2 regions of the Arenibaculum sp. genome follow, and region 2 is predicted to be linked to the other one. Evidence: riboswitches for the same ligand, from Rfam matches in the RefSeq annotation. Region 2 holds a riboswitch; the other holds the start of a gene.

Region 1 (7,105 bases), on a different contig from region 2:
CGCCCGGCCCCCCATCGCGACGTCGAGCTCGGCCAGCAGGCGCGCCCGCGAATGGCAGAACCGGTCCTCCTCCGGCAGGCGCACCATCATGCCGAGCGCCCGGCCATGGGGCACGATCGTGACCTTGTGCACCGGGTCGGAATGGCGCGAGCGCAGCGCCACCAGCGCGTGGCCGGCCTCGTGGTAGGCGGTCAGGCGGCGCTGCTCCTGCGACATCACCATCACCCGCTCGCCTCCCATCACGATGCGGTCGCGCGCACGCTCGAAGTCGTCGGCCTCCACCATCGGGCGGCCGGCGCGCGCGGCGACCAGCCCCGCCTCGTTGACGAGGTTGGCCAGCTCCGCGCCCGACATGCCCGACGTGCCGCGCGCGACCACGCCGAGGTCGACCCGGTCGTCCAGGCGCAGCCCGGCCGCATGCACCGCCAGGATGTCGCGTCGCCCCTTCAGGTCGGGCAGGCCGACATGGACGTGGCGGTCGAACCGCCCCGGCCGCAGCACCGCCGGGTCCAGCACCTCGACCCGGTTGGTCGCGGCCATCACGATCAGCCCCTCGGCGCGCGCGAAGCCGTCCATCTCGGCCAGCAGCTGGTTCAGCGTGTTCTCCGTCTCGATCTGGCCGCCCGAAGGCGACGCCGCGCCCCGCGCGCGGGCGAGCGCGTCGATCTCGTCGATGAACAGGATGCAGGGCGCCTTCTTGCGCGCGTCGCGGAACAGCCGGCGCAGGCGCGCCGCCCCCAGTCCCACATACATCTCCACGAAGTCCGAGCCCGCGACCGCGAAGAACGGCACGCCCGCCTCGCCGGCGACCGCGCGCGCCAGCAGCGTCTTGCCGGTGCCGGGCGGCCCGACCAGCAGCACCCCCTTGGGCACCGCGACGCCGAGTGCCCGGTAGCGCGCCGGTTCGCGCAGGTAGTCGATCAGCTCCGCGACCTCGGCCCGGACCTCGTCGATGCCGGCGACGTCGGCGAAGCGGATCTCCGACTTCGCCCGCGCCATGCCCGGGACCGGCGTGCGCATGAAGCGGACCAGCAGCACCGCCGCCAGCGCCAGGAAGCCGACCATGTTGAGCTTCAAGATCAGGTCGAGCAGGTCGTTGGCGCCGCCGAAGCTGCGGACGCGGTCCTCGACCGTCAGCGCCACCCCCGGCGCCGCCACCGCGGCGCGCAGCTCCTCGGTCCACAGCACCGCCGTGCGGCCCTTCTCGCCGTCCGGCCCGACGAACTCGACCCGGCTGCCGGCGACCGACACCTCGGCGACGCGCCCGGCCTCCAGGCGCGCCACGAACTCCGACTGCGCGACCTCGACCGGTGCCGGCGCGAACGGCCCGATCCCGGCCTGCGCCATCGCCAGCCCGCCGACGGTCGCCGCGAGGACGATCCCGGCCGCGCCGAGCGCCGCGAGGCGCCCATGTCTCTTCAGGAAATCCCTCATGGCGATGCCTTCCTACATCCGGGCACCGCTGTTGTTGCCGATTATAGTTAACAGTTCCTTTCCGTGCGGAAAGGCGGCACCGGGGAGGTACCGACGGGGAACGCTGGCGGGAGGGGATTTGGGGAGAGAGGAATGGCGGGGGCCGGTCGTCCGGCGTCGGGTCACGGTCCCGACGGGCCCCGTGGGCGCCCCCCGCTTCGCTTCAATTCCAATTTCACCACCGCAAGCGTAAAGAAAGTTTTAGCGCCGCGGCATATTCGCCCGGTCGCGGAACCTGCCGCCACCCTCTTGACTCGCCCTCCCCCCGACGGTAGTGATGGCTCCACGTGGTGATTTGGCGACCGGCTTGCAGGCCACGTAAAATAAACTGCTAAAAGGTTGGAGTCGCGCTCAGCGCCTCGATCCTTGAATCGGTCGGGGCGTTTTTTGTTGCCTGGACGCCGGGCGTGAGGAGCGACCATGACTCGAGATACCCCCAGCACCCTTCCCGGCGACCTGCGGCCGCGCACGCGGCTGGTCCATGCCGGCACCACGCGTTCCCAGTACGACGAGACCTCCGAGGCCCTCTACATGACCTCGGGCTACGTCTACGGCTCGGCGGAGGAGGCCGAGGCCGCCTTCGCGCAGGAAGGCTCGCGCTACGTCTATTCGCGTTTCCGCAACCCCACGGTCGCGATGTTCGAGGACCGCATGGCCGACTACGAGGGGGCCGAGCGCGCCTGGTCCACGGCCAGCGGCATGGCCGCGGTGTTCGCGGCACTGCTGTGCCAGCTCCAGGCCGGCGACCGGGTCGTCGCCCCGCACGCCCTGTTCGGCTCGTGCTTGCACATCGTCAAGAACATCCTGCCCCGCTACGGGATCGAGACGACGCTGGTCGACGGCACCGACGCCGCCCAGTGGCGCCACGCCCTGTCCCGGCCGGCCAAGGTCGTCCTGCTGGAGACGCCGAGCAACCCGATGCTCGACGTCGTCGACATCCCCCTGGTCGCCGAGCTCGCCCATGCCGCGGGCGCGCGGCTCGTCGTCGACAACGTGTTCGCGACCCCCGTCCTGCAGAAGCCGCTGGAGCTCGGCGCCGACGTCGTCGTCTATTCCGCGACCAAGCATATCGACGGCCAGGGGCGCTGCCTCGCCGGCGTCGTGCTCGGCGACGCCGGCTTCGCCGATCAGATCGGCCCGTTCCTGCGCCACACCGGCCCGGTGCTCAGCCCGTTCAACGCGTGGCTGCTGCTCAAGGGGCTGGAGACGCTGGAGCTGCGCGTCGAGGCGCAGACCCGGGCCGCGCAGGAGATCGCGGAGTTCCTGGAAACCCATCCGCGCATCCGGCGCACCGCCTATCCGGGTCTGCCGAGCCATCCCCAATACGCGATCGCGCGCGCGCAGATGACGGCGGGCGGCCCGCTGGTCGCCTTCGACCTCGACGGCGGCAAGACGGAGGCGTTCGCGACGCTGAACGGGCTGCGCGTGATCCGCATCTCCAACAATCTCGGCGACGCGAAGAGCCTGCTGACCCACCCCGCGACCACGACCCACCAGCGCCTGACCGAGGAGGAGCGTGCGCGCGTCGGCATCTCCCCCGGCAGCCTCCGGCTCTCGGTCGGCCTCGAGCATCCCGCCGACCTGATCGCCGACCTGGACCGCGCCCTCGCCTCGTTCTGAACGAGGCGGCCTGCGTCCGATCAGCGGGGCCGCTTCGCATGAGCCCCGCTGATCCGATGCCCCAGTTATTCCGATTTGCCCCGGCCGCGGCGCCGTGACCGAATGGCCGATCCACGCCCCGCCGCAGGAGCAGCCATGTCCTCCGCCACCGCAGGCACCGCGGCCGGCCCGCATCCGGCCGCGATCGCCCTCGCCTTCGCGACGATCTGCCTGGTCTGGGGCTCGACCTTCCTCGCGATCCGGTTCGCGGTCGAGACGCTGCCGCCCTGGACCATGATCGGGGTCCGCTCGCTGCTGGCCGGCGCGGCGCTGGCCGGCTTCGCCCGGCTGCGCGGCGCCGCCCTGCCGGACGCCGCCGGGTGGCGCGCCGCGGCCGCGACCGGCGCGCTGCTGTTCCTGTTCGGCCACGGGCTGCTCGCCTGGGGTGCGCAGCGCGTTCCCTCCGGGCAGGCGGCGGTCCTGCTCGCGACGATCCCGCTCTGGGTTCCCTTCACCACCTGGGCGCTGGGGGAACGGCGCCCCGGCGTCGCGACGCTGGTGGGTCTCGCGATCGGCTTCGCCGGCGTGGTCGTCCTGGTGGCCCCCGATCCCGCCGCCGGCTCCACCGCCGACTCCGCGGCCGCAAGTGCGCTCGACACTGCGGCCGTGGCCGCCCTGCTGGTCTCGGCGCTGGCCTGGGCGCTGGGCACCGCGGTGTCCCGGCGCCTGCCGACCGCATCCTCCTCCGCCATGTCGGCGGGCGCGCAGCTGCTGGCCGGCGGGACGCTGGCGCTGCTCGCCGGCGCCGTGGGCGGCGAGTGGAGCGCCCCGCCGGCCGGCGGGGTGTCCATGGCTTCCCTGCTGGGCCTCGCCTATCTCGTCGTGTTCGGCTCGCTGGCGGCCTTCGGCGCCTTCACCTGGCTGCTCCAGGTCTGGGCGCCCACCCGGGTCGCCACATACGCCTATGTTAACCCGGTGGTGGCGCTGGTGCTCGGCTGGGCGGTGCTGGCCGAACCGCTCGGCGTGCGCGAGGCCGGGGCGACGGCGCTGGTGCTGGCCGGCGTCGCGGTCGTCATGCTCGCCCCCTCGCCCGGGGCGGCGCGGCGGCCGGCGCGGAAATAGCCGCACGGCGGCCGCGGGACACCTGCCCTCGGCCGCGACGCCGTTAGCCGCGACGCCGTTACAGGCTCACGGGCGCTCGGCCGCGACGAGGGCGGGCAGCGTCGAAAGGTCGGTCAGCGGCACGACCGGACCGAAATCCGGGTATTCGCGCGGCTGGCCCGCACGGTCGACCCAATGCGCCCGGAACCCCGCCGCCGCGGCGCCGGCCGCGTCCCAGGCGTTCGACGACACGAAGGCGACGTCCTCGGGGGCCGCCGCGAAGCGCTCGCAGGCGAGCGCGTAGACGCGGGGGTCGGGCTTGTAGACCCGCAGCTCGTCGACCGAGACCACGCCGTCCAGCAGCTCGGCCAGGGCCGCCGACTTCACCGCGCGCTCCAGCATCATCGGCGAGCCGTTGGACAGGATGCCGGTGACGACGCCCGCCCCGCGCAGCTCCATCAGCACGGCCAGCACCTCCGGATAGGCCTCCAGCCCCAGATAGGCGTCGAGCAGCGAGGCCCGCAAGGCCGGGTCCGCGATGCCGTGCGCCGCCAGCGAGTGGTCGAGGGCGTCCGTGGTCACCTGCCAGAAGTCGACGTAGCGCCCGGCGAGGCTGCGCACCCAACTGTATTCGAGCTGGCGCGCGCGCCACATCAGCGACACGGGCTCGGCCTTCGGGCCGAGCACGGCGGCATGGCGGCGCACCGCGGAATGAACGTCGAACAGCGTCCCGTAGGCGTCGAACAGGCACAGGCGCATATCATCCTCCATTGGTGGCGGTACGGCTGGCGCGGGGATGAACGCTGGCCTACTCTTCCCATATTCCGGCGACCGAACGCCCTGCAATCCCGGCCCGACCCGGCCGGGCCCGACGAGGACCCATGCCGACCGCCAGCCGAAGCATACCGGACGAGCGCGCGATCGTCTCCAGGCACGGGCTCGGCGAGGCCCTGGCCGGACTGGCCGCCCGCCACGGGACCGGCGACGCGCTGCGTCCGCACCTGATCGCGCTGCTGCGCCAGGCTCTGGCCGACGGACGGGCGGAGATCCGCCGCCGCTTCGAGGCGAACGAGGCCGGCGGCGCCGACTGCGTGCGCCAGAACGCCTATCTGGTCGACCAGCTCGTGGTCGCGCTGACGGGCTTCGCGACCAGCCACCTGTTCCCGACCGCGAACCCGACCCGCGGCGAGCAGTTCGCCGTGGTCGCGACCGGCGGCTACGGGCGCGGCGAGCTCGCCCCCTTCTCCGACATCGACCTTCTCTACCTGCTGCCCTACAAGCGCACGCCGCTGGTCGAGCAGGTGATCGAGTACCTGCTCTACGTGCTGTGGGACCTGGGCGTGAAGGTCGGCCACGCCGTGCGCTCGGTCGACGACTGCGTCCGCCTGTCGCGCGGCGACGTCACGATCCGCACCAGCCTGATGGAGACGCGTCATCTCTGGGGCGACGCCGCCCTGTTCGCGGAGTTCCGGCGCCGCTTCGCCAAGGAGGTCGTGGCCGGCACCGGGCCCGAGTTCATCGAGGCGAAGCTCGCCGAGCGCGACGCCCGCCACCAGCGCCTTGGCGACAGCCGCTACGTGCTGGAGCCCAACGTCAAGGAGGGCAAGGGCGGCCTGCGCGACCTGCAGACGCTGTTCTGGATCGCCAAATACGTCCATGCGGTCGAGGAGGTCGAGGAGCTGGTAGGCAAGGGCGTGCTGCTGAAGGAGGAGGCCGCCCGCTTCGCCAAGGCCCAGGTCTTCCTGTGGACGGTGCGCTGCCACCTCCACTACCTCGCGGGCCGGGCCGAGGAGCGCCTGACCTTCGACGTCCAGCCCGAGATCAGCCGACGGCTCGGCTACACCGACCATGCCGGCCTGATCGGCGTCGAGCGGTTCATGAAGCACTACTTCCTGGTCGCCAAGGACGTCGGCGACCTGACCCGCATCTTCTGCGCCAACCTGGAGGCGGAATCGAAGCGCCAGCCGCGCCTGAGCTTCCTGCGCTTCGCCCGGCTGCTGCGCGAGGTCGAGGGCTTCGCGATCGAGGGCGAGCGGCTGAACGTGCGCAGCGACCGCCATTTCCGCGACCACCCCGTCGACCTCGTGCGCCTGTTCCACACCGCCCAGGCCCATGGGCTCGACATCCACCCGAACGCGCTGCGCGCCGTGACGCGGGCGCTGGGCGTCATCGGCCCGAAGCTGCGCTCCGATCCCGAGGCCAACCGGCTGTTCCTGGAGATCCTGACCAGCCGCAAGGACCCGGAGATCGCGCTGAGACGGATGAACGAGGCCGGCGTGCTCGGCCGCTTCGTGCCCGATTTCGGCCGCGTCACCGCGCAGATGCAGTACGACATGTACCATGTGTTCACGGTGGACGAGCACACGCTGTTCGCGCTCGGCATCCTGCACAAGGTCGAGGCCGGGCAGCTGGCGGACGAGCTGCCGCTCGCCTCCGAGCTGGTCCACGAGCTGGCCTCGCGCCGCGCGCTCTACTGCGCGCTGCTGCTGCACGACATCGCCAAGGGGCGCGGCGGCGACCACTCGGTCCTGGGTGCGCGCGTCGCGGAGAAGCTGTGCCCGCGCCTCGGCCTCGACGCCGAGGAGACGGAAACCGCCGCCTGGCTCGTCCGCCACCACCTCGTGATGTCGGACATGGCCTTCAAGCGCGACCTCGAAGACGAGAAGACCGTCCGCGACTTCGTGGCCCTGGTCCAGAGCCCGGAGCGCCTGAAGCTGCTGCTCGTGCTCACCACCGCCGACATCCGCGCGGTCGGGCCGGGCCGCTGGAACAACTGGAAGGCCACGCTGCTGGCCGAGCTCTATTACCGCGCGCTCGACCAGATGTCGGGCGGGCTACACGCGGAGGGCCGCCAGCGGCGCGTCGCGGCCGCGAACGAGGCGTTGCGCGCGGCCCTGGCCGACTGGCCGGCGGACGAGGTCGAGGCCCATAT
Region 2 (7,105 bases):
AGGGCCAGTTGCTGATATTCGGTGCGCTCCCGTTCCGCCTGCCGCTCGGCCTCGATCGCCCGATCGGCCAGGATCAGGCACGAGGCGGACAGGCAACTCAGCCCGATGGTGGCCGCATAAGCCGACTTGGTGATGGTGGATATCCGCATTTCTTGACCGATCATTGCTCAATTGCGCTTTGCAGAGACATGATCAGTCTCGGACGGACTAGGTTGTCATGACGTTAAGGGCCATCGCGACCATGCGGCCGGGCTGCCGTCCAGCCGGTCGCGCGGTGGCGGCGAGGGAGCCCAGGGAATGTCGAGGCTCTCGACGCCGGCTGCGAGCGCGCCCTGCGGGCCGCTCGCCCGGCGCGTCTCGGCGGTGCGGACCATGCCGCCCAGGATCATGTTGACGGTGTGCCCGTCGGACGCGAGCGGCAGGAACGCGATCTCGACCCGCCGGCCGCGATGGCCGGTCCAGGCCATGTCGCGCCGCTGGGCGACCGGCGTCGACGTCCGCGCCACCTCGCCCAGCGTGTCCAGGATCCAGTCGACATCGGCGCCGTAGTGTTCCTGCGAGACGGTCTCGCCGGTCAGGTCGCGCCCGCTCAGCTCCGCCAGCGCCGTTCCGATCAGGCGGTAGCGGTAGGCGAGGCCGCCGCCGCCGTAGCGCACCACGTCGAGCAGGAACAGGTGCGGCAGCAGGGCCCGCAGCTCCATCGGGTCGACGTCGCCCCGGCCGGGAAGCGCTCCGCCCCGGCGCTTGGCCGCCCAGTAGCGGCACAGCTCGACCAGCCTTCGATCCTTAAGAAAGTCCATCCCCCGCGACCTCTCTTCCAGACCGGCGGTCCGGCCCCACCGCTCCCGGCGGGCACGGCTCCCCCGATAGTGTGAGGTAATTAGATCGAGAACGAAATTGTTTTCGGCACGCGGCCTGCGGGACGGCCCGTCCGGGCTCCGGAAACGGTTGCGGGCGGCACGTTGGCCGCCCGCTCCAGATCAATCCAGTTCTGGATTCCGTTGGTCTTCGGTCAATGAAATTTATGTTCTGATTGCGTCATTCGTAGTGACGCGCTAGTCCTGCGCCGGTGGAGTCATGGATTTTACTCACCCTCCTGCTGCAAGGCTCTGGAGCCTTTCCTGCGGTGTTCCGCCTTTTGGGGCGGTGGCGTGCAGCGATCTATCCGGCTTACCTCCCTCGTTACTGGAGATGACTTCAGCATGCGCTCGCCTAACTGGGCTGTCAAGCGCCCCTATGACGAAAGGCGGGGCCGAAAATCGACGCGGACCGTCGCGAAAAGGCTGGACAAGGTCCCTCGCTCCGGCGTATCAAGCCGCTCCCTGAGACGCGGGTGTAGCTCAGTTGGTTAGAGCGCCGGCCTGTCACGCCGGAGGCCGCGGGTTCAAGTCCCGTCACTCGCGCCATTCTCCCTAGTCATAACGACCCTCGTTCGAGGGCCGCGTTCACCAGGAACAGCCCGGTCCCGACCAGGGCTGCGACCAGCGTGCCCGAGATGCGCACGTATTGCAGGTCGCTGCCGACGGCGAGTTCCAGGCGTTCGGTGACCGTGCGCGCGTCCCAGCTCCTCACGACGTCGGAAATGAAGCGGCCGATGCCGCGCCGCCAGGGCACGACCATGCGGACCGCCAGCGCCTCGACCGCGACGTTGAGCCGGGTGCGCATCACCGGGTCGGCCTCCAGGCTCGGCCCGAAGGAGCGCAGCGCGGCGGCCGCCGCCGCGCGCATGCGGCCGTCCGGCGCGCCGAGGTCGGCGAGGATCGCGCCGCGCATCTCGTCCCACAGCCGGCCGAGCCAGGCCTGGATCTCGGGCTGCTCGAGGAGCTGGCGCTTCGCCGCCTCGACCTTCGCCCGCATCGCGGGGTCGGAGCGCAGGTCCGTGGCCAGCTCCTCGACCGCCATCTCCAGGCGGATGCGCGCGTGGCTGGCGGGGTCGAGCAGTTCGGCCAGCAGGTCGCGCACGCCCTGCGTCACCGCCTTGGCCATGCGCCGGTCGACCGTGCGCGGGATCCACCAGCCGCTCCGCTCGCCGACCAGGGCCTCGAGCCGGCCCTCGTTGCGCTCCACGTAGTCCAGGGCCGCCGCGACCATCCGCTCGATCGCGGTCTGGTGGTGGCCGCCGGCCAGCAGCACGTCGAGGACGCGGCCGAGCAGCGGCGCCACCTCGACCGAACGCAGCTTTTCGCCCTGCGCCTGGACGAAGAAGTTCCGCAGCTCCCGGTCCTCGACCGAGCGGATCAGCCCGGGCAGGCTCGCGACCAGCCGGTCGGCGACGGCCTCGGCGTTGCCGGGCCGCGCCAGCCACGCCGCGAGCCGGGACGCCGGGTCGAGCGCGCGCAGCCGCGCGACCACCAGGTCGGGGTCGAGGAAGTTGCGCTCGACGAACCGGCCCAGGCCGTCGCCGATGCGGTCCTTGTTGCGCGGCACGATCGCCGTGTGCGGGATCGGCAGCCCCAGGGGGTGCCGGAACAGCGCCGTCACCGCGAACCAGTCGGCGAGCGCGCCGACCACCGCGGCTTCCGCCGCCGCGCGCAGCAGCAGGACCCAGAACCCGGGTTGGGGAACGAATTTCAAGGCGACGAACAGCAGCGCCATCAGCACCAGCAGCCCGGTCGCCAGCGCCCGGTTGCGATACAGCGCCCGCCGTGCGCCCGCGTCCGAATCGAGATCGAAGCTCATCCACCACCCGGCGCGTCGGCGCTCCACTACTGACGCGTCGGCGCCTCGCTACCGACGCGTCAGCGACCCACGGTCTCCAGTTGCGCGGCGATGGCCGGCCGGGCGGTTCGGTGCGCCGCGGCCACGTGGGTGGTTCCGTTCACGGCCCAATGGACCGCCTCGTCCAGCCGGTCGCCTTCGAGCACTCTCAACAGGCGAACCTCGCGCCGGTCGCGCCCGGTGCCCGCTTCTATCGCATAGACATGGGTCCAGGTTCCGTGGCGGCGATGGACCACCACGTAGAGCGCCTCGCACGCGTCGGCGCAGCGCCGGGTCGGCCGGAGCCGGGTCGCGGCGTGGACGGCGACGTCCCCGGGTTCGAGGACGAGTGCGGCGGGAGTGTTGGTTATCGATACGTCCGGCATGTTTATCGTTACCCTCCAAGGCCCTTGCCGAAGAGGGTTGACGCAGCAGGCACTGTCCCGTTTTGTTGCCGGAACGGCCACATCGTCTTCGCTGTCCGCGGAGACCACCACCTTGCCCGGGATGGCAGGTTGGTGTTGGGCGTCAACCCAAACTCAGGATGCGCTTAGACGTCTACACGCTTCCCGCCCGGCCCGCAAGCGATCTCGCCGGGGTGCATGCGACCGTCGGCGGCGTGCGGGGAGGGGTAGACCAATCCGTCTGGAACTTTCCCCGCGCGGGTGCGTTTCGGGACTGGCCCGACCGGGTTACCGCCGCCGGCCGCGCTACTCCGATGGAAGAATTGCGCCTCCATGCGTCCGTTCCGCCGCCTCGTTTCCCTCCGCCCCGGGGGCGCTCCCGGCCTCCTGCTCTTCGTCGCCGGCGGCCTCGGCCGGCTGCTGCGCCCGCGCGCGCGCTCCGCTGCCGCCGCCGGGCCGGGCTTGGCGGAGGTCGCAGACAACCTGCCCGGGCTGATGTACCGTCACGTGCTCCATGAAGACGGCAGCTCGTCATACCCGTTCCTGGCCGGCTGCCTGCCCGGCGTCGCGCCGGACCCCGGGGCCGGCGCGACGATGCCGGAGGCGCTGATGCGGCACATCGGCACGGCCCAGGCCGCCGCCTGGCAGTCCCTGGCCAGGGCCGGGACGGCGGCGCCGTTCCGACTGGAGCTGCCGGTCGGCGGGCGCTGGCTGCGCAGCGTGGCGCGGCTTCGCCGCCGCGGCGCCGGGCCGGCCGGTGCCGCGGAACTGGTCTGGGACGGGCTCGTCCTCGACGTCACCGACCTCAAGCAGGCCGAGGCGCGCCTGGCCGCCTCGGTGACCGAGAAGGAGGTCCTGCTCGGCGAGATCCATCACCGCGTCTACAACAACCTCCAGGTCGTCTGGAGCCTGCTGAAGCTCGAGGCGCGCGACGCCGGGCACGAGGAGGCGCGCACCCGGCTCGACCGCATCGCCAACCTGATCGCGGTGCTCGGCCGCATCCACCACCAGCTCTACGCCTCGCGGGACTTCACCCGGATCGACGTCGCGACGGAGCTGCGCCGGATCGCCGAGACGCTCGCCCTGGAGGCGGGCCGGCCGCCGCTTCCGGTCGAGGCGGAGCCGCTGCATTGCGACATCGACACGGCGGTGCCCCTCCTGCTCGTGGCCTGCGAGCTGGTCTCGGCGGCGCTGCGTTGCGCGCCGGAGGTCCTGCCGGGCGCGCCGCCGGAGATTGCCGCGGTCCGCTTCGCGCGCGCGGCCGGGGGCGAGGTCCGCCTGGTCGTCCGGTCCGCCGGCACGGTGTCGGAGTCGCTGTCGGCGCTCGGGCGCAACCTCGTCGAAGCTCTGTGCATGCAGATCGACGCCGTCGCCGTGTTCCGGCGCGGCGGCGAAGGTGGTGGCGAAGGCGGCGGTGAAGGCGGTGACGGTGGCGGCGACGGCGAAGTCGCCGCGGTCGCGATACCCGGTCAAAGGTTTGTCGACTGAGGGGGGTCTTCTGGCCTATTGTCTTTGGCGAAACGGGCAGACGTCCCCATCTTCGAGCGCATACGCCATGTCCGACAGAAATCCGAGGGAAGAGATGCCTTCACGCCTCGAGCAGCTATGCGTCGAGAAGGGTCTCAAGATGACCGAGCAGCGCCGCGTGATCTCGCGCGTCCTCTCGGATGCGACCGACCATCCCGATGTCGAGCAGGTGTATCGCCGGGCGGTCGAGATCGATCCGAAGATCAGCATCGCGACGGTGTACCGGACCATGCGCCTCTTCGAGGAGGCCAACGTGATCGAGCGGCTGGACTTCGGCGACGGGCGCGCGCGGTACGAGGAAAGCCGCGAGGAACACCATCACCATCTGATCGACCTCGAATCCGGCGAGGTGATCGAGTTCGCCAACGACGAGATCGAGCTGCTGAAGGAGAAGATCGCCCGGCAGCTCGGCTACGAACTGATCGGCCACCGGCTGGAGCTCTACGGCGTCAAGGTCAACCGCGCCAAGAAGGGCCCGGGCGGCGCCTGATCGGGGCGCCCGGGCCGGCCGGCCTCAGTCCTCGTCCCCGCCGTCTTCCGCGTCGGCCTCGATCTGGTCCGCGAGGTCGCGCAGCATGCCGATGACGTCCTCGTGGCTGGTGACTTCGACCGCCTGGTTGACCGCGGCCTCGATCATCGCCACCGAGACGTAGGCGGAGATCGGCCCGCCTTCCTGCATCGCCTGCTCCAGGTGCTTCTCGGCGATGTCGAGCGCCTTGTCGAACATGGCGGTAGCGGGGCTGTTGGACTGGTCGGACATGGAATATTCCATCGCAGAAGTTCGTGTCGGACAGCTATAACACCCCAACCGCGCCTACGGGTGCCAAATCACGTTCCAGCCCGAGGGAAAACCCGCATTGGACGACCCGACCGATCCCGCGGCCTACCGTTTCTGGACCGAGGAGCACGTGCGTTTCGCCGACCTCGACCCGCTGGGCCACGCCAACAACAACGCGATCGGGACCTTCTTCGAGGCGGCGCGCGTCGACCTGTTCGCGCGCTCGGGCAACCCCGTCTCGGGCGGCCCGCTCGGCGTCGTGCTCGCGCGCATCACGATCGATTTCCGGGCCGAGCTGCATTACGGCGCGCCGATCCGCATCGGCACCCGCGTCGTCCGGTTCGGCCGGACCTCGCTCGACGTGCGCAGCGCGATCTTCCGCGGCGACCTGTGCGCCGCGACCAGCGAGGGCGTGTGCGTGCTGATCGACATGGAGGGGCGCCGCCCCACCCCGTTCCCCGACGCGCTGCGCGCCCGGCTGGCCGAGATCGCGGGATGAGGCGCCAGGGACGGGGCCAGGGGCAGCGGCAGGGGCAGGGGCAGGGGCAGGGGCAGGGGCGGAGCGCGTCTCCCCACGGCACGCCGCACGGCGGCAAGCGGCAGGTCGAGCTGACGGTGGAGCGCATCGGCGGGCGCGGCGACGGGCTGGCGACGCTCGACGGCCGGCCGGTCTTCGTGCCCCAGACGGTGCCGGGCGACCGCGTGCGGGTGCGCGTCGAGGGCGAGCGCGCCGGCGGCCTCGCAGCCGAGGTGCTGGAACTGATCGAGCCGGGGCCCGAGCGGGTCGAGGCGCCGTGCGGGCTGTTCGGCCGCTGCGGCGGCTGCGCGCTCCAGCACCTGGACGACACCTCCTATGCGCGCCTCAAGCGCGGGCAGGTCGCGACCGCGCTCTCCAGGGCCGGGCTCGGCGACGTCCCGGTCGGCGAGGTGCTGCGCACCGCCCCGGCGACGCGCCGGCGCGCCACCTTCGCCGCGAAGCGGGCGGGCGGGCGGGTCGTGCTCGGCTTCAACGAGCGCCAGAGCGCCTGGATCGTCGACGTCGCGGACTGCCTGGTCGTCGCCCCCGCGATCCTGGCCGTGCTGGAGCCGCTGCGCGCCGTGCTGGACGCGGTCCTGGCCGACGGCCCGCCGCTGGACGTCTCGGTGACGGCGCTGGACGGCGGGCTGGACGTCCTCGTCACCGGCGGCGCCGAGCCGGGCCTCGCCGCGCGCGAGGCCTGGGCCGCCTTCGCCGACGCCGCCGACCTGGGCCGGCTGTCCTGGCGCGCGCAGGAGCGCTCGCCCGTGGAGCCGCTCGCCCATCGCCGGCCCCTGGCGGCGCGTTTCGGCGCCGTGGCGGTGCCGGTGCCGCCGGGCGTCTTCCTCCAGCCCAGCGCCGAGGGCGAGGCGGCGCTGGTCGCGGCCGCGCTGGCGGCGCTGGAGGGGTGCGGCCACGTCGTGGACCTGTTCGCCGGGGCGGGCACCTTCACCTTCCCCCTGGCACTCGCCTCCCGCGTCCACGCGGTCGAGGGCGACGAGGCGGCGTTCGGCGCGCTGGCGGCGGCCGCGCGCGGCGTGCCGGCCGTCAGCGCGCAGCGGCGCGACCTGTTCCGCGACCCCCTGACCGCGGCGGAGCTGCACCGCTTCGACGGCCTCCTGTTCGACCCGCCGCGCGCCGGCGCCGCCGCCCAGGCGGCGGAGATCGCGGGATCGCGCGTCC

What was found. A riboswitch is a leader RNA that binds a small molecule or an ion and turns the genes downstream of it on or off. The one in region 2 is predicted to bind S-adenosylmethionine.
Region 1: another riboswitch for S-adenosylmethionine. It lies ahead of metZ (O-succinylhomoserine sulfhydrylase); the one in region 2 lies ahead of VGO20_RS13340 (hypothetical protein).

Annotation. Positions count from the first base shown of each region.
Region 1 covers NZ_DASYHS010000137.1:2,100-9,204, reverse strand. Annotated here, with positions in the region: gene ftsH (ATP-dependent zinc metalloprotease FtsH) at 1-1,434, opposite strand, end outside; SAM riboswitch at 1,751-1,828, shown strand; gene metZ (O-succinylhomoserine sulfhydrylase) at 1,894-3,093, shown strand; gene VGO20_RS13505 (EamA family transporter) at 3,229-4,194, shown strand; gene VGO20_RS13500 (haloacid dehalogenase type II) at 4,261-4,932, opposite strand; gene VGO20_RS13495 ([protein-PII] uridylyltransferase) at 5,055-7,105, shown strand, end outside.
Region 2 covers NZ_DASYHS010000135.1:30,521-37,625, forward strand. Annotated here, with positions in the region: gene VGO20_RS13320 (methyl-accepting chemotaxis protein) at 1-149, opposite strand, end outside; gene VGO20_RS13325 (PAS domain-containing protein) at 216-800, opposite strand; tRNA gene VGO20_RS13330 (tRNA-Asp) at 1,330-1,406, shown strand; gene VGO20_RS13335 (DUF445 domain-containing protein) at 1,417-2,679, opposite strand; gene VGO20_RS13340 (hypothetical protein) at 2,739-3,083, opposite strand; SAM-I-IV-variant riboswitch at 3,135-3,250, opposite strand; gene VGO20_RS13345 (sensor histidine kinase) at 3,435-4,589, shown strand; gene VGO20_RS13350 (Fur family transcriptional regulator) at 4,684-5,118, shown strand; gene VGO20_RS13355 (hypothetical protein) at 5,143-5,388, opposite strand; gene VGO20_RS13360 (acyl-CoA thioesterase) at 5,486-5,905, shown strand; gene VGO20_RS13365 (class I SAM-dependent RNA methyltransferase) at 5,902-7,105, shown strand, end outside.